DNA from 4 places in the Halotia branconii CENA392 genome. Region 2 is predicted to be linked to each of the others. Evidence: predicted binding sites of a transcription regulator. Region 2 holds the regulator's gene; each other region holds the start of a gene.
The links. Region 2 encodes NtcA, which controls nitrogen genes in cyanobacteria. Its sites were predicted from a motif close to TNTGTANNNNNNNNTACANA; they were not measured.
Positions count from the first base shown of each region.

Region 1: a site for NtcA is predicted at 2,088-2,107, ahead of QI031_RS00585 (DUF3120 domain-containing protein). Genes of this name have one in related genera too.
Region 3: a site for NtcA is predicted at 2,924-2,943, ahead of glnA (type I glutamate--ammonia ligase). Genes of this name have one in related genera too.
Region 4: a site for NtcA is predicted at 2,591-2,610, ahead of QI031_RS14160 (SAM hydrolase/SAM-dependent halogenase family protein). Genes of this name have one in related genera too.

Region 1 is NZ_CP124543.1:109,775-114,618, forward strand. Features, by position in the region: gene QI031_RS00575 (TIGR03279 family radical SAM protein) at 1-722, opposite strand, end outside; gene QI031_RS00580 (undecaprenyl-diphosphate phosphatase) at 822-1,784, opposite strand; gene QI031_RS00585 (DUF3120 domain-containing protein) at 2,110-2,889, shown strand; gene psbU (photosystem II complex extrinsic protein PsbU) at 3,151-3,579, shown strand; gene nadB (L-aspartate oxidase) at 3,773-4,844, shown strand, end outside.
Region 2 is NZ_CP124543.1:2,911,063-2,915,906, reverse strand. Features, by position in the region: gene QI031_RS12735 (pre-16S rRNA-processing nuclease YqgF) at 1-205, opposite strand, end outside; gene QI031_RS12730 (DUF3084 domain-containing protein) at 240-1,730, opposite strand; gene ntcA (global nitrogen regulator NtcA) at 1,905-2,576, opposite strand; gene fabI (enoyl-ACP reductase FabI) at 3,087-3,863, shown strand; gene hisB (imidazoleglycerol-phosphate dehydratase HisB) at 4,193-4,813, shown strand.
Region 3 is NZ_CP124543.1:4,304,628-4,309,471, forward strand. Features, by position in the region: gene QI031_RS18955 (GTP-binding protein) at 1-83, shown strand, start outside; gene QI031_RS18960 (Calvin cycle protein CP12) at 403-672, shown strand; gene QI031_RS18965 (TlyA family RNA methyltransferase) at 669-1,487, opposite strand; gene QI031_RS18970 (XisI protein) at 1,619-1,954, opposite strand; gene apcB (allophycocyanin subunit beta) at 2,199-2,708, opposite strand; gene glnA (type I glutamate--ammonia ligase) at 3,067-4,482, shown strand.
Region 4 is NZ_CP124543.1:3,241,008-3,245,851, reverse strand. Features, by position in the region: gene QI031_RS14175 (S-layer homology domain-containing protein) at 1-692, opposite strand, end outside; gene QI031_RS14170 (DUF2382 domain-containing protein) at 1,060-2,004, shown strand; gene pirA (arginine synthesis PII-interacting regulator PirA) at 2,377-2,532, opposite strand; gene QI031_RS14160 (SAM hydrolase/SAM-dependent halogenase family protein) at 2,644-3,453, shown strand; gene QI031_RS14155 (DUF2301 domain-containing membrane protein) at 3,631-4,278, shown strand; gene QI031_RS14150 (YdcF family protein) at 4,278-4,844, shown strand, end outside.

The DNA of each region.
Region 1 (4,844 bases), 2.8 Mb from region 2:
AGTTGATCTTCGTGAGGACGAAATCGTGTCAAGCCTACTGGCACAACTGCCACTGATGCCACCGCAGGTACTTCACCAGTATGAAAGGACGCTAAATCTTTTAAGGTTTGTTCCAGGTGTTTGCCGTCATTTATACCAGGACAAACGACTACTTGAGCATGAATTTGTAATCGTCGGGCTTGAAACCACTGGAGTTGCTGTAGAATTTCTCCCGCACGGGAGTTTTTTAGCAGTCTAATTCTAACTTCGGGTTCTGTAGCATGAACAGACACAAACAATGGAGAAAGGCGCATTTGTTCAATCCGCTGCCATTCTCTCTTTGATAAATTAGTCAGAGTTAGGTAAGAGCCATACAAAAAGCTTAAACGGTAATCATCATCTTTTAAATACAAGCTAGAACGCTTACCCGGTGGCTGTTGATCAATAAAGCAAAAAGGGCAACGGTTATTACACTGAATTAAGCCATCAAATAAAGCAGTGGCAAATTCTAACCCCAGATCTTCGTCGTAGTCTTTTTCAATTTCAATATGATGGGTTTTGCCAGCAGCATCTAAAACTTCTAATTCGAGAACTTCATCAGCACATAAAAATTGATAATCAATTAAATCGCGGGGATGTATGCCATTGATAGCAATGATCGCATCACCAGCCTCAAAGCCAATCTCTGCGGCTATTGAGTCGGGAAGCACTTTAGTAATTTGGGCAGGACGAGTAGTAGACATAAGTGGAAGGGACTAGGGACTAGGGGCTAGGGACTAGGGAGAAAGAGGTAATTTTTCTTCATCCCCTATGCCCCATGCCCCATGCCCTATGCCCTAAAATTAACTATTTTTCAATAATCCTGCACCGATCGCACTTAAGATGACGACACCAAAGATCAGGCGATACCAAATAAATACCCAGGTGCTTCGGGTTTTGAGAAAGCGTAGCAATCCAGCGATCGCTATATATGAGAAAATTGTGGCAGAAATCACTCCTACAACAATAGGAACAATTGCTGCACTACTTAAACCTGCTTTGAGAACATCTTTTAATTCCACTAACCCTGCTAGGGTAATGGCTGGAATACCTAACAAAAACGAGAATCTAGCCGCTGTTTCCCGTTGCAAACTCATAAATAGCCCAGCTGTTAAGGTAGAACCAGAACGAGATACACCAGGTATTAATGCTAGAGATTGAGCTAAACCCATCAATAGCCCATCTTTCATTGTTAGATGCTCAAAGTCTCGTTGACGCTGACCGAGTTTTTCTGCTAATCCCAATAACAAAGCCATGACTATAGAGGCAGTAGCGATCGCTGCCATGCTTCTAATCGGTGAATTATCAAAGTCTGGAATAAATACTTTAATTAAAAGTCCAAAAAAGATAATAGGTAACGTACCCAGAATAATACCTATAAATAAGCGTAAGTCGTGATCATGATAATCTTTGAGGGCAATCGCTCTGGTGGCTCCTTTAAGAATGCGCGTTAGATCTCCCCAGAAATACCATAATACGGCTGCTATACTACCGAGCTGAATAATAGCAGTAAAAGCTACACCCGGATCACCCCAACCTAAAGCCACAGGCACAACTTTTAAATGTGCTGTGCTACTAATAGGCAGAAATTCCGTCATTCCCTGCACAAAGCCTAAAACAATAGCTTGTAAAATATTCATTGATTGCACCCCACTTACCACCGGGTTAGTTTGGGCGCTGACAACTTTAATCGGAAATGCCGCCACACAGAAGATGGCAGACATTGCACTTAAAAGCACGAACCATTGACGTTTTGATAGAGTCATCAGTTTACCTGCGATCGCTGTTATTACAACCAATTACACAAACAGCTGCTTGGAGAGCCTTCCAGGAAAGTTACACAGAGACTAGAAGAGGAGCAGCACTTCGACTACTTCGGCTACGCTCAGCACAAGTACGCTCAGTGACCAAAGCAGAGGAGAATAACAAATTAATCCCCCATGCCCCATGCCCCATGCCCTATGCCCTATGCCCCATAAACATAAACATTAATAATGTCCCAAATTTATATAATATAAAAATGCCCTAGGGGGGGATTCATCAGTGTGTTATCTTAAATAACATAAAGTTTAGTAACAATTATTAAAAACTTTGCTTAATAATACATTGTCTTCATACAACACTTCTACTAATTCTATTGATACCAAATTACATGCAACCGATACTGGGCAGATAAATATTAGAGAGTTAGAATCTACACTTTCCTTATCTCCGTCTTTCTTGATCTCTATATCTTCGCGACAAACGTGGTTAGTGTTTGCCGCGGCAGTATTTTTAGTATCAGTGCCAGTATTTATAGAAGCGCCGCTAGTGCGATCGCTGCCATTTATAAGTTTAGCGATTACAGGGTTTTGGGTATGGTTGAGTTTTAAATTAATGTCACGCCCTGCAACTTATCTGTGGGGAGATTTACTTTTAGGCTTTAGCTGGAGTTGGTTAGCAGGAGCTATTTATTGGGGCTGGTTACGTTGGGAGCCTGTGTGGCATTTACCAGTAGAGTCTATAGGGCTACCCTTTGCTTGTTGGTGTCTACTAAGAAATTGGGGTAAAGTTGGTAACTTCTTTTATTTAGGTTCTTTACTCGGAACAGTCTTGACAGATGTGTATTTTTATATAGTAGATTTAATGCCTTATTGGCGGCAAATTATGCAGGTAGAACCTGCTGGTGCGCCATTAATTTTACAAAATGCCCTGATTCAAGTACAAACTCCTTGGGGACAAACTTGGGCGGTAATCCTCGCCTCAGTGTTGTTGATAGCAGGAATTTTACCTTTACGTCAAAGACAACGCCATTGGTATGCCTTTGGCGGTGCGGTTTTAAGTACAATTTTAGTAGACAGTCTATTTTTACTAGCAGCCTACGCCGCTTGAGCATTAAATAAATAGAACAAGACCTTATACAAGGTTGGGTCTACGTGCCTCAACCCAACCTACACAAAAATGGCGAAGGTATTGTAGGACAAAGCGTTTAGCGGTGGTTACTAAGCTGTATATTAGTTTCTGATGATTGCTGTGTGTTAATTAAGCTATCACCTAGTCTAAAGGCAATCGTCTTGGCTGTAGACTGTGTACTATTGACACCTGTTGGCTGAAAGCCATTTTTTCAGTTTGATGGAAAGAGGTAGAAAAATCGTGAAAGTATTGGTGCGTTTATTAACAGTGTTTAGTTTGTTCCTTGGCTGCTGGGGATTTTTAGGAACAACTCAGATAGCCCAAGCTAGTAGTTTCAACAGTTTTGCTTTGCCTCAAGTTCCAATTTTGGCACTTGAACGGCAAAATCGGGCAGACGCTAAGCTAGGAACGGAATTTGGTAAAAAACTTGATTTGAATAATACCAACGTGCGGGCTTTTCAACAGTATCCGGGGTTGTATCCTACCCTTGCGAAGAAAATTCTCAAGAATGCTCCTTACGAAAGTGTAGAGGATGTATTGGATCTTCCAGGACTGAGCGATCGCCAAAAACAACTTCTGCAAGCTAACATGGATAACTTTACTGTGACAGAATTTGAACCTGCCTTTAACGAGGGAGACGATCGCATTAACAACGGTATCTACAGATAACCGCCTTTTTAGTTAGCTGTAGGCAAATTTATGAGTTAGGAGTTATGAGTTATGAGTTATGTAGTGATTTCAGGTATGGAATACCTTACTCTAGCCCCTAGTTTCTACTAGAGTGTATTGCACACAACTGAGAAACACCATAGTTACAAAACTTCTAACTCCTAACCTTTAACTCTTAACTTCCCCTAATACCTTGCCTCAAATAGATATTCCTAGTCAATTTGATGTCTTAGTAGTCGGCGCTGGTGCGGCTGGACTGTATACGGCACTTTGCTTACCAGAGTACTTGCAAGTCGGCTTGATTACTAAAGAAACAGTTTCTTTGTCTGCTAGTGATTGGGCCCAAGGTGGGATTGCTGCGGCTATTTCCCCGGAAGATTCTCCTTCACTGCACATTGAAGACACATTGGAAGCAGGTGCTGGTTTATGCGATCGCCCAGCAGTAGAGTTTCTTGCCCAACAAGCACCTAGCTGTATTCAATCTCTGGTTAACCTAGGAGTCGCTTTTGATCGACACGGTAAAGCGTTAGCTTTAACTTTAGAAGCCGCACATTCACGTAACCGTGTACTTCACGCCGCTGACACCACAGGTAGAGAGGTAACTACTACCCTAACTGCCCAAGTATTACGTCGTCAAAATATTCAAGTTATCCAGCAAGCTTTGGCGTTGAGTCTGTGGCTAGAACCCCAAAGCAGTCACTGTCAAGGAGTTAGTCTCTTTTACCAAGGTGAAATCCACTGGGTAAGGGCTGGTGCTGTTGTACTAGCAACTGGTGGTGGAGGTCAAGTATTTGCCCAAACCACTAACCCAGATGTCAGTACAGGCGATGGGGTAGCGATCGCCTGGCGCGCTGGGGCTATCCTCCGCGACTTAGAATTTGTCCAATTTCACCCTACTGCCTTAACTAAACCCGGCGCTGATCACTTTTTGATTAGTGAAGCTGTCCGAGGGGAAGGCGCACATCTTGTAGATAATGAAGGCCGGCGTTTTGCTTTCGATTATCACTCTGCTGGTGAACTCGCACCCAGAGATGTAGTTAGTAGAGCAATTTTTAGCCATTTACAACAGACTGCGGCCGATCCTGCTACTGCCCATGTGTGGCTAGATATGCGCCCTATTCCTGCTGACAAAATTCGTCACCGCTTTCCCAATATCATTAAAGTTTGTCAACATTGGGGCATTGATGTCTTTAATGAACCAATTCCCGTAGCCCCTGCTGCCCATTATTGGATGGGTGGTATTGTCACAGATTTGATCAATCGCA
Region 2 (4,844 bases):
CTGTAGTTTGATCACCCATTACTAACAGCGAGACAGGAAACCTCTGGCGTAATGTCTCAATGGTAGCGATCGCTTCTTTCGCAGGTACAACTTGGTGATAGTATAATTGCCGATCTAGTCCGATAACTGCTAAACCACACTTATCTTTACCTGGATCAAAACCCAAAATGACTGGTTGTGTTGGTGAAAATTCACTAAAAGCCATATTAAATAAGTTTTCTTTATATTAATCTTGTTTTTTAAGTACTTAAAATAACTTGACCGTTGGAAATTACTACTAATTTCACTCTCAAAGGCCCGGCTGTGTAAGTGTCTTCTGCCGCGATCGCTTTAATCTCTAATGGTTGATTGTACTGCTTGAGTTGAGCAACAAAGCGTAGAAAAGTACCATCTATTTGGACATTTTCTACAATTCCAGCATTACGGGCGCGAAATTGGGAAGCAGAAATCAACAAATCCAATCTTTGCCGCATCTGATAAGATGTCATGGCTTTGGGGTCAGCAGTAGTGGAAGCCAATACCTCACCTTTAGAAAAAACCAATTGATTTCGCGCTGCATCGGCAAAAAATTCTATTTGTTTTTCTCCTCTAACGTAATTGCCAGCGGAGAAAACTCGCACTACATATTCTCGACCATCATTAATTTGCTTGATCAGTTGCTCAATTCTCTCTTGAGTAATCCGCAATGTCTCTATATTTGCAGGATTTGCGCCAGGTTCAGTTAATTCAATATTGGCATTTCGGTTGGCTTCTTGTAAAAGTTGTGTCACCGCCTGACGAGCAGCAGCAGCTTGGTTAACTTGAATGACAGCTGCGGCCAAAACTTGACCACGAACTAACGCCAATTTACCTAAACGCAAATCTCGATATGACTGGTAATATTTTTCCAGCCTCGCTACTTCTTGCTCTAAATAATCTTGTTGTCTTTCTAATTCTTTGAGGCGAGATTCACGTTTAGCAATCACTTGCTCTCGTGAAGTAATTTCTTGATTACGTTTTTGAATCAGTTGATCTAGTTGAGTAATTTTTTGATCGCGTAATTCAATCGCTACCTTTCGGTTGGCAAGTTCGCGATCGCGTTTTTCAATAGCTGTTTTGGCTTGATCAATCGCTTTTTTAGCTTCGGCGTAAAGTCTTTCACGTTCTGTTTTTAATTGTTCAACTGCTGCCTGTAGAGCTTTTCTTTGATCGTCAACACTTTGCAGTTCTGTGATAGCTTGTTGGTACTGAGTTGCCACTTTACCCAACTGGCTTTGAGTTCGTTGAAGTTGAGTTTGGGTTTGGGCTTGTTGACTAATGGTACGGTTGAGTTGAGCTTGCGTTTGCCGTTGTTTAGCGTTAGCTGCTTGTAAAGACTTATTAATTACTTGTAAGTCTTGCTGTGCCTGTGTTTTTTCCTTCCTTGCCTGGTTTAGCTCACTTTCTACTTGGCTTTTTTGGGTTTCCGCAGTTTTGAGTTGTTCCCGCTTGTTTCTGAGGTCTTTTTGAATATCTTCTAATTCAAATACGCCCTTGCGTAATCCTTCATCGGCAGCGAATAAAATCCCTAGAGTTGATGCCGAAATTAAACCACCAGTCAGAATAGTTACCAATACAGCCGTATTTTTAGGACGGAGGTTGAATAATGAGAGACGCGCTTTGCCAACTCTAGTGCCAATGCGATCGCCAACGGTGGCAATTACGCCTCCCAAAATTAAAATTGCTGCTATGAGGATGTACCCGGTGGTCATCTTCAGCTACCGAAATGCTTCCAGATACAGCCTACTACTTTCAATCATTATCTGTGGAGGAGGGGGAGATTGGCAATAGCTGAAATTACTCAAGATTTGAGGTTTGATTCCAGCTATTTGGGTGGTTTCTTTTAAAAACACAACACAGACCAACTCCCATTATTCCAATTGCTTTTAAGTGAACTGTCTACTTAAGGTAACAGGTTTATGCACAGTAATCTTCTTTTTGTGGATAGAAATCATCTTTTTTTCTCGTAAGTCACCCAGTAATCTGGTGACGGTAACGCGAGTTGAACCAATGGCCTCAGCGATCGCCTGATGAGATAATTTCAGATCAATTGTGATCCCATCAGCACAAGGTACACCAAAATCACGGCAGAGAATTAATAGAAAACTCACTAGCCTCGATCCCATATCTCGGTGAGCTAAAGTTTCAATCATCATCTCTGTTTGTAAGATCCGCGAAGATAAACCCCGCAGCATTAACATCGATAATTCTGGATTTTCTTTGAGTGCTTGCTCCACCTGTTCAATCGGTGCCGATAGTAATTCCACAGGGGTAAATGCCACCGCATGGTAAAACCGATCTGACTTGTTTCCTGTCAATAATGACAACACACCAAAAACGCTATTTTCCCGCAGCAATGCTACCGTTATTTCTTCTCCTGCCTCGTACACCCTGGAAAGTTTAACAGCACCCTTGAGAAGGAAATAAACTCGTTCGGCAGGATCGCCAGGAAAAAAGATCGTTTTGTTGCGTTCAAAAGTTTCCACAACCGGCGGAAACGCTCCGGTCGCCATCTGACGAAAAACATTTGCTAGGGCTTTATCTTGTGTCACGATCATCTCCCTTCCCCTACCCAATGCCGGAAAAACAAAAACTGATTACCTAAGAATACACCTGAAAAATTAATAAAGCACCGTCAACCTTTCTGTTCGTTCCTATACTCAAACCCAAAACTTGATAGTTATTTGTTCATAATGATACATAATTTTTCATATTTTTAGCTAGTAGTTGTTATAAGTACTTCCACAGTTGTAGTCATCAGGTTTTTTGTGGAAAAATTCACGATATCTTAAGGAATATCTAGAATTTTTTTTGCAGAAAACACACTTACTAATAATTATTTTTGCAAATTATATGCAAAACATAAATAAACTTGGCTCATATCAAGTTGAATTGAGAAATAGCATTTAGGAAATGAGAAAGTAAAAACAGATAAAGAAGCAACTTTTTTTCTCTACTCCTCCTCTTTGTTCCTCTCGATTTTTTTGATGCCTCAATTGTGATCTTTGATGGCAAGTCGGTATCAGATTCTAGTATGCTCCTAGTGATTGCTTGCATTGACAATTTTTATGCTTAATCTAACTGGAAAGAACGCCTTGGTTACGGGTATTGCCAATAACCGGTCAATCGCCTGGGGGATTGCTCAGCAACTGCACAAAGCAGGAGCAAATCTAGGTATTACCTACCTGCCAGATGACAAGGGCAAAATGGAGAAAAAAGTTGCAGAATTAGTTGAACCTCTTAACCCCAGCTTATTTCTTCCCTGTAATGTTCAAAATGATCAACAAATTCAGTCTACCTTTGAAACTATCCAAGATAAGTGGGGCAAGCTAGATATTCTCATTCACTGTCTTGCCTTTGCTAGCAAAGATGATTTGAGTGGAGGTTTTAGCCAAACCTCTCGTTCTGGCTTCAACACCGCTTTAGAAATTAGCACCTACTCATTAGTACAGTTAAGTGGTGCAGCTAAACCGTTGATGACCCAGGGAGGTAGCATCATCACCCTAACCTATTTGGGCGGTGTAAGAGCAGTTCCTAACTACAATGTTATGGGAGTCGCTAAAGCAGGTTTAGAAGCAAGTGTACGTTATTTAGCTGCTGAGTTGGGGTCACAGAATATTCGGGTGAATGCCATTTCTGCCGGCCCAATTCGGACTTTGGCATCTTCAGCGGTAGGCGGCATTTTGGATATGATTCATCATGTAGAAGAAGTATCACCCCTACGACGCACCGTAACTCAGCAAGAAGTAGGCAATACTGCTGCTTTCTTAGCTAGTGACTTAGCCAGTGGCATTACAGGACAAGTCCTGTATGTAGATGCAGGATATGAAATCATGGGAATGTAATACGATTTGGGCAGAGGAAGAGGCAAGGGAGCAGGGAGCAGGGAGACAGGGAGAGAAGTGCGGTCTTGGGGTCTCCCCCTCCGGGTTCGGCAGTCCAACGCCAGTCGCTCCTGGGGGAAACCCCCATGACCGCGCTGGCTCCTCTTTGTTGGAACAACAAGACAGGGCTGCCTCCCCAAGTGGAGCAACTTCGGGAGAAAGAGGTAATTCCTCTTCATCTCCTCTGCACCCCGCACCCTGCCCCAATTCCTCTTCTTCATTCCCCTCTGCACCCCGCACCCTGCCCTTCTGCCTCTTTCTTATGCCCCATGCCCCATGCCTCATTAATTATGCAAACAACTGAACGCCAAATTACTCAAACTTCTCGGATTGCCTCTGTTCACCGCACTACTGGTGAAACTGATGTCCAAGTTACTGTTAACCTAGATGGTACAGGAACTTGTACAGCAGCTACAGGTATTCCATTTTTAGATCACATGTTGCATCAAATTGCTTCCCACGGTCTCATTGACTTGGATGTCAGAGCTACAGGAGACTGGGAAATTGATGACCATCATACCAATGAAGATGTAGGCATCACCTTAGGGCAAGCTTTCACTCAAGCATTAGGCCATAGAAAAGGTATTGTCCGTTTTGGAAATTTTCTTGCACCGTTGGATGAAGCTTTAGTTCAAGTAGTACTAGACTTTTCTGGTCGCCCTCATCTCAGCTATGGTTTAGAAATTCCTACCCAACGAGTAGGAACTTATGACACCCAATTAGTGCGGGAATTTTTTGTCGCGCTGGTAAACCATAGTCAAATGACTTTACACATTCGGCAACTTGATGGCATTAACTCCCACCATATTATTGAAGCAACATTTAAAGCTTTTGCCAGAGCAACGCGAATGGCGGTGGAAATTGATCCCCGCCGTGCTGGTATGATTCCTAGTTCTAAGGGCGTTTTGTAAATATAGTCAAAATTACGTGGTAAAGGTGATA
Region 3 (4,844 bases), 1.4 Mb from region 2:
GTACTGTAATTCAAGAAATTCTCTCTCAAGTTGACCAAAATACAATTCTGTATCGTCTGCAACAAGAGTTAGGAATTAAGTAATAAAGAAAAAACTTCACACTAATTGCAGGATAGATTTTTTGTCAGTTGTCAGTTGTCAGTAGATTTCTATCAAATTGTTCTGTTAATAGCAGTAATTAATAGTCTAGTATGCAACATTGAAAAAATGACTGCATCAGGGTGAATGATCAAAGCTAAAACTTAGATTTTAGACTTTATACTTCGGATTTCATCCTTTAATGGACGGTGTTCACCACCGCAGTTTGCAAAGAAGCCTATCTAAACTAGAAATATGAGCTTTTTGGAGTCATTGGAAAGCTCACAGTTAACGTTTATATCAGTAAACAAAGGTGAAAGTATCATGACAACAACCTTAGACACAATTCAAGCTGCTGTAAACTCTGGAGCCAAAACTATTGAAGAAGCAATTTTAGAGGCTACTGTTGAAGCCCGTAAAACTTGTGAAATTGGTGGCGACAACTCTGCTGACTGTGCTGTAGCTTGGGATATTGTGGAAGAATTACAAGCTGAAAAAGCTCACCAAAAACAAGCAAAACAACGCAAAACTGCTTTAGAAAGTTACTGCGATCGCCATCCAGAAGCGGTAGAGTGTTTAATCTACGACGTTTAATGCTCTCGAAAATCAGCAACAGCTAATTTCGTGATTTTTTGAATCTCCTCTAAATTAGGCGATGGTGTTTCACTTTCCATTCCTAACCATAAGAGATACTCAATATTCCCTGCGGGGCCAGTAATCGGCGACCAAGTTAAGCCTTGATATTTCCATCCTAATTTGTGAGCTGCTTGCAGTACTAGGAAAATGGCATCAGCTTGGTCGTTAGGGTCGCGCACTACACCTTTTTTACCGACACGAGATTTTCCAACTTCAAACTGTGGTTTTACCAGTAACACCAGTTCTCGGTTAGCTTGAGTTAATCGCCACAAAGCAGGCAAAATCTTAGTTAACGAAATAAACGATACATCCACCACTGTCAAATCAGGAAGAGGATCACCCTCACCGTACAACTCATCGGGTGAAAGATGACGTAAATTAGTCCGTTCCCGCAAAACTACCCGCGGATCATTTCGCAAACGCCAATCAACTTGTCCATAACCGACATCAATACCATAAACTAATTTTGCCCCAGCTTGGAGTAGGCAATCTGTAAAGCCACCCGTAGAAATACCACCATCTAAACAAACACGTCCGGCTGTGGGAATGGCAAACAATTCTAGAGCTTTAGTTAGTTTCTCACCTCCGCGGGAAACAAACCGCGATCGCTCTTTAATTCTAATTTGAGCAGCAATATCAACTTCTGTACCAGATTTATCAACTATCTGGTCATTAACCATCACTTCCCCTGCTTGAATTAGCCTCTGTGCTAAAGCGCGAGAAGCACATAAATTTAGTTCTACTAATAATGTATCTAGTCGTTGTTTAGCCAATTAACTTTTTAAGCGTCCTAGAGTAGTTTTTTTCACTTGCATCCGCCAATTATAATAATCGCTAAAATTAATGCGATCGCTCTCAACTTCTTGTTTATTTTATTCTTTAGGAATGCACAATATTCAGGTAATCAACATACAGCAAAATCTGTATATTGACGCAGTTCTACAGGATGGAAAGCCAAGACAATGTCTTCACGCGGGACACCAGCTTCCAACAATGCTTCTGCTACTGGTTCAGACGTACCATCATATTGAATCCAGACTTTACTATTAATAATATCTATATGCACTACTGAACCATGTACGCGCCGCACTCCATCCCAACCGACGTGTACTACTTCGTAATGGTCGCGTTCTGAGTCAACCACAGATTCTGTCTCTATTTGACCATTAGCAGGTTTGTGATTGGCATATTCAAATATCAATTGACGAATGATTTCCCGATACCGAGTTAGCTTATCCATTTGATAATCCTATCTAATTGATCGTCAAAGACAATTAGGTTTATTTTTATGCTACTAAGGATTAACTAACCAAAGCGTTCAGAAAATATACATTCATAAACTCGCTTGGAAACTGCTATTAAACACTTACTGATAATTCTCACGCAGAAACTTCAAAAAAGTAAACGCACTTTGTTCTTAAAGTCAAAGTGCGATCGCAATACTTAACTTTTATCGGGCAGACATTTTGCCCGCCCAAAGCTGACTAAATATCTATCTCACTTAACTCACGACTCAAATGGTCAAAAGGCTCGTCTACAAAAGTAGTATCGGCCACACCCGCAGCTGCCACTTTTTCCTTAACCATATCTTTGAGAATTTGGATACCGCGAACTGTTGGACTAATAGGTACTCCTAAAGAGTTGTAAGTTTCTCGCAGTCCTTGCAATACTCGTTCATCCAACACATTTGTATTGCCAGCAACTAACGCATAAGTAGCGTAGCGCAAGTAATAGTCCATATCTCGCAGACAAGCCGCGTAACGACGAGTTGTATAGGCATTTCCGCCAGGACGAATCAACTCTGGTAATTCTTCAAATAATTCCAAACCAGCCTGCTTCACGAGTCCTGCGGCATTAGAATTGATCGCTGCTGCTGCTTGTATCCGTGCTGTGCCACTTTCAAAATATGATTTTAGGCTGTCGATCGCATTCCGGTCAAAATATCGACCAGCTACGTCATAATTCTTAATCAAGTTTGTTACTGCATCGCGCATTCCTTCTTCTCCCAATTGTTGCTATCTATGGTTTGATATTAATTTGTCTGCACTTATGCACCAGTAAATTTTTGTGCTATTTAAAATAGATTCAGCACAAAAATAATCATCCGCTACTTAAGGATTTTATGTCAAAGTTGACCCCCTCTGAGATGAACTTTCCAGTTTTGTGTAGATGATCAGGTAAAGGTTAATATAAGCTGTAATCCAGATCATCTGTAACAAAAACTACAAAATTCTCTAATATCCAGAATTTATGATATTTCAGGTGTGTCACAACTGGGTTCAGATCAGCAAGATGAGGAAGCTTTGGCGGATTCTGATTTTACTTTAGGAAATTGGTAGAGAAGGAGTAACAATGACAACCCCACAAGAAGTCTTGAAGATGATTCAAGACCAAAAAATTCAGATGATTGATCTGAAATTCATCGATACACCAGGAACTTGGCAGCATTTAACGGTTTATCACAACCAAATTGATGAAAGCTCATTTGATGATGGTGTACCTTTTGATGGTTCCAGCATTCGGGGTTGGAAAGCAATCAACGAATCAGACATGACAATGGTACTCGATCCCAACACTGCTTGGATCGACCCGTTCATGAAAGAGCCAACACTAAGTATAGTTTGTAGTATTAAAGAACCCCGCACTGGTGAATGGTATAGCCGTTGCCCACGCGTTATTGCTCAAAAAGCAGTAGACTATCTAGTTTCCACAGGCATTGGTGATACAGTCTTTTTTGGCCCTGAAGCTGAATTTTTTATCTTTGATGATGTCCGCTTCGACCAAACTGCTAACCAAGGTTACTACTACGTAGATTCTATAGAAGGTCGTTGGAACTCTGGTAGAGAAGAAGGGCCCAACTTGGGTTACAAACCACGCTTCAAAGAAGGCTACTTCCCAGTATCGCCAACGGATAGCTTCCAAGATATGCGTACAGAAATGCTGCTGACAATGGCAGAGTGTGGTGTACCCATTGAAAAACAACACCACGAAGTTGCGACCGGTGGTCAGTGCGAATTGGGTTTCCGCTTTGGAAAATTGATTGAAGCTGCTGACTGGCTGATGACCTACAAATATGTCATCAAGAATGTTGCTAAGAAATACGGCAAAACCGTCACCTTCATGCCAAAACCAATTTTTGGCGATAACGGTTCTGGGATGCACTGTCACCAGTCTATCTGGAAAGATGGTAAACCCACATTTGCAGGTGATAAGTATGCTGGTTTGAGTGAAACAGCGCTTCATTACATTGGTGGTATCCTCAAGCACGCACCAGCACTGTTAGCAATTACCAATCCCACCACTAACTCTTACAAGCGTTTAGTACCTGGTTATGAAGCACCGGTGAACTTAGCCTACTCCCAAGGTAATCGTTCTGCTTCTGTGCGGATTCCTCTATCTGGTACTAACCCCAAAGCTAAACGGCTAGAGTTCCGTTGTCCAGATGCTACCTCTAACCCTTACTTAGCATTTGCTGCTATGCTTTGTGCTGGTATAGATGGAATCAAAAATAAAATCCATCCTGGTGAACCCCTAGATAAAAACATCTATGAACTTTCTCCAGAAGAACTAGCGAAAGTACCTTCAACACCTGGTTCTCTAGAAAAGGCGTTAGGACATCTGGAAAATGATCACGCTTTCTTGACAGAAACAGGCGTATTCACAGAAGATTTTATCCAGAATTGGATTGATTACAAATTAGCTAACGAAGTTGAGCAATTGCAGTTGCGTCCTCATCCTTACGAGTTTTACCTCTATTACGATTGCTAATTGCCGCAGATGAAAGGAAACTCTTAACGGGCAACAGGTGAGTCCAGCACTGCGGGAGGGTTTCCCTCCGCAGGTGACTGGCGAATCCGAAGGGCAACAGAAAGACTAAGCCATCCACAAGACAGTTATCAGTCAAAAGCTACTTGATAACTGTTAACTGTTAACTGATTTAACCTTATTTCAGGGCTAATTTTCTTTTTCTATTTCCTATTCCCGCCTTGTTGGTGCAACCTCTCGCCGAGAAGGGGCATTAGTTTTAAATTTTTTAGCCACCTCACGGGGTGGCTTTTTTCAGAGTTTTTAGTTGAGTCAAATCATCAAGCTGAGAAATCATGCAACCTAGTACAGCACAGAGAAAATAA
Region 4 (4,844 bases), 330 kb from region 2:
TTAACTACCATATTCCTTTGTGTGGCTATTCCTATATCGTTAACCGCATACTTAGGAATTTCTGGAGAATCTTGATAAGAATTATTAACAAGTGCCACCATAGGTTTCTGTACAGCAGTTGTTTGAGTAGGTGCTTTTGCAGCCTTCGCTTGAGACACTATCAAAGGCTGCATCAAAGAAGTCACCGCTAAAGGAAAATATATAGGTTGTTTTGCTACACGACGAGTTGCTTGTTGATTTTTTGGTGCTAAATTTAGACCCCTTACTAAAGCAACTATTGCCTGTGATTTCGACATTGGCTTATTTGGACGAAATGAATTGTTAGGATAGCTATTCATAAATCCTTGTTGATAAGCTTCTTCAATTGCAGATACAGCCCAGTAGTCACGGGGAACATCTTGATAAGCACTTCCACTTGATATTTGCCGCACTTGCTCTTGATCAAAAGCTTGACGAATCATTGCTGCAAATTCATCACGCTGTACAGCCTGTTCTGGTCGAAAAGTTCCATCTGGATATCCAACAATCATATTTTTTTGGGCTAAACGTTGAATAAATGGTTGTGCCCAGTAGTTAGGTGGAACATCAGGAAATGTAGTTTGTTTTGGAGAAGTTTGAGCAGTCGTACTTACTGCTAACCCTAAAGTTAATAAAGATGCACTTACAACAGATATATGAGATAAAATAGACATTATAAATGTCCTCCTAAATATCGGTAATTTATAACTTATATAAACTTTACAAAAGTTTATATAATATTTTTTAATTATTTCTAAAATATCTTATTTTTTTATCTACCTCTTTCGATGAAAACGCTGTAACCCTTTATAATTGGCTGTTTTTCATAGATAAATAATTTTGCAGCCTACAAAAGCAACTTTTTTTAAGTAAAAACAAAATAATATTTTACAACTACTTAGATTGTTGTTTAAATTTTTATTTCATATATCCCCTAAAGGGATTAAATTTTTATTTCATACAATTCAGCCATGAGAAAGATGGAGTAATACAAAAAAGTTTTAGCATAGGGGGTGTAGAGAATTTAGATAAAAAATAACTATGACTCTTTATAAACTACAAGATTTTGCTGCCAACTATAAAGATACTGACTTTGATAATTACAATATCAGAGATTTTGATGCTTACTCAGACATAAATGATGAAAAAGTTGGCACTGTCAAACATATTTTAGTGGATGATTCAGGTCGCTTTCGCTATTTAGTCATTGACACGGGTTTCTGGATTTTTGGTAAGCAGGTGTTGTTGCCAATTGGGCGTTCCCGAATCAATTACTCTGATAGACGAGTATATGCTACAGGACTGACTAGAGAGCAAGTAGATAACTTACCTGATTTCCACAGCTTGGAACGAATTGATTACGATTACGAGGAGCAATTGCGAGAAGTTTATCGCACTCCTACAAGGGAAACTCCCTTAAATACATCAACACCTTTAGATGTACAAACTCCTGTAGAAAGTTCAGCACCTTTAGATACGCCAAAAGCTTATACTGAGCCGGCAATGAGGGAAACTGCACCCATGCCAAAACCTACTTACGAGCGTGAGAGTTATACTTACGAACAAGAACCAGATTTGTACCAGATGAATGAGCAGAATCATCAAAGTCTCAAATTGTACGAAGAACGGTTAGTTGCCAACAAATCACGCGTTAAAACCGGAGAAGTAGCAGTTGGTAAACATGTTGAAACTGAAAAAGCGCAAGTTTCAGTACCAGTAGAGAAAGAGCGAGTAGTTATTGAACGTACTACTCCCACAGAGGCAGGTAGGACAGTTTCTCCGGGCGATGTTGACTTCCGCGAAGGAGAAGTCGCTCGTATGGAGATTTACGAAGAAACTCCTGATATTCATAAGGAAGCTGTTTTGCGTGAGGAAGTTAGAGTTAAGAAAGTGGTAGAACAAGATACCGTTGAAGCTGAAGAAACCCTTCGTCGTGAAGAGTTAGATATTAATAAAGGCGATGAATCAACCAGAAGAAGACAATAGATAAAAAACCCCACCCACAAGGGCATGGAGTTTTTGGGCATGGGAAAAAACCTACCAATGCTCTATACCCTATCTATGCCCCTTCTTGATATTCCTTTATTAAAATGGCATAGACCATAAAAAAGGTTGTCAACTAATTGACAACCTTTTGTGTTTTATTCATCAACTCCCTTCAAGAGAAGGAACAAATGGATGAACTGCTTGCACTGAGCTTTGTCGAAGTGTTGCCTGTTGCCACACCTTGGATTTAAGTCTACCTTCTTGTGGCGGCAAGTCTTGGCAGGGGCTTAAATCCCCTACCACAGACAGTTCCTGTTCCCCGTTAAAGCCAGGACTAAAGTTCTAACTACAAACGAAGATTAAACTCTCGATTTAGCCGAAATACTTGATTTCTGCTTCTAATTGACGAACTAGCCTTTCGTCACCACTAGCTTTAGCTACTTGTAGCCTATGTTGTAAGCTTCTTTGGATATTTTGTCTATGTGCTTCTTTGGCTTGAGTATTAACTCGCATTCTACTTTGATTCATAATGGTTAACCTCTTAAAAGTTTCTCTTTATGTCTTGTCTTCCTAACATAACATATTTTTTGTAGCTGTTGTTACAGAAAATTGTGGCTTAATATATTTTATTGTCAAGCTATGTCCAATCATCCCAGCAACCAACAAGCAGTCTTGACTGTATTAAGCGATTTTGGCGATCGCGATGTCTATGTAGGCGTAATCAAGGGAGTTATTGCTCAAATTAATCCTCAGTTGACGGTGGTAGACTTAACACACCAGATTCCGCCGCAAAACGTCGCCGCAGCTAGGTTTTGCTTAATGAATGCTTATCCCTATTTTCCGGTGGGAACAGTACATGTGGCAGTGGTAGATCCAGGGGTGGGTAGTCAACGCAGGGCGATCGCAGTAGAATTTGCTCAAGGTTTTTTGGTAGGCCCAGATAATGGCATATTTAGTGGAGTATTAGCTCAAAGTCCAGCAATTACAGCAGTTGAACTCACAAATCCTGATTATTGGCGAACTTCTCAACCCAGCAAAACTTTTCACGGTAGAGATATCTTTGCACCAGCGGCAGCTTATCTTGCTAATGGTGTCTCTATTCAACAGCTAGGACAAGAAATTGATCCAAAAACTTTGGTAAAGCTAGACATAGATATCTGCAAACAGACTGCTACTGGTGTGATGGGTTGTATTCAATATATTGATTATTTTGGCAACTTAGTAAGCAACATTCCAGGGAGTTACGTAGAAGGTAAAAATTGGTGTGTGCAAGCTGCTGGATTGACTATACCGGGGGGTGCAACCTACAGTGATGTCAAAGTTGGTGCAGCCATTGCATTAGTAGGAAGTCACGGCTGGGTAGAAATTGCTATAAATAGCGGTAATGCACACTTACAGTTGCAGATTAACTTACAAAATATTTTATTGTTGAGAAAATCAACAAAGTGATTAATCATGTAGCCTAGAGATAACCCGTCATACCGTTTTACTTTAAAGTTGATACATTTGGGCAAGCAGGAGAGGCAGGGGTAGCAAGAAAAATAATTTGTATCAATGATTTTGTGAAATGGTATCAGTTAGTTCTCGTTGAATGCTACAAGAAAATTAACAGTATTATTTTTTGATATGACTACACAAACACTATCTACACCGGAAGTTTATCAAGGTCAATTTGGGGAGTTTACCATTAATCAAAGCGATCGCAATGGGGTAATTATCTACCGCGTTGGATTAATGATAGCTGCACTAAGTTTTGCGATAGGCAGTGCTTTGGTGTTGTTTAACAATAATGCATCTATCTTGACACCTTTGTATGCTTGCTTTAGTTTAGCTCTGGGTGTGAGTTTATGGACTATTCACATCTACATGGCTCCATTGCACCGACTTTTGCAAATTTTTTGGGCGATCGGTAGCATCACCTCATTAATACTGGCATTATCTAACAGTGAACCTTTAGCTATAACCGTTTACAATCAACCCCTAACCTTATTTGGAGTAGGTTTTACTTTTGTTGCTTTAACAGGTATTTATTTCAAAGAAGCTTTTTGCTTTAATCGTCTAGAAACTAAAGTATTAACCCTCACAGTTCCACTATTATTATTAGGACATTTAATCGGAATTTTACCAACGGCAGGGGAACAGACTTTATTAGGGATTTGGGCAATTTTATTTGTGGTATTTGCTGTGCGTAAAGCTATACAAGCAATTCCTCCAGATATTGGCGATAAATCTGTGTTTGCTTATTTAAAACAACAAAGTTCAGCCAAGGCTTAATGCAAAGAAAAAATTTCCCAGTTAAAAAACTTGCAAAACTTCGGCTAATCAAGCGTCAAGAAATATGGATGTTAACGGCTCAAGGATGGATAACATTTCTTGCAGCCTCCATTTCTTCAATTGTTTTCATCTTTGCTCATTTATACCCATTCCTAGCTGTAACTTCCCCCATCAAAACAGCAGATATATTAGTTGTGGATGGATGGATCTCAGACTATGCTCTAGAACAGGCAGCTATTGAATTTAAAAATAATACTTATCGGCAATTAATTACTATAGGCAGTCCAGTAGATCAAGGTTTTTATTTAGCTGAATATAAAAATTTTGCTGAAATTGCCGCAGCCACCTTTCAGAAACTAGGAGTGCCAAAAGAAAAGATCGTAACTGTTGTGACTCCGCAAGTAATCAAAGATCGGACTCATGCATCGGCTGTGACATTGCGTCAATGGATATTAAATGCAAATTTATCAATAGAATCAATCAATATATTTACATCTGATGCTCATGCTCGTAGAAGCTGGATAATATATAAAAATATATTTGCTCCTCAAATTAAGGTAGGTATA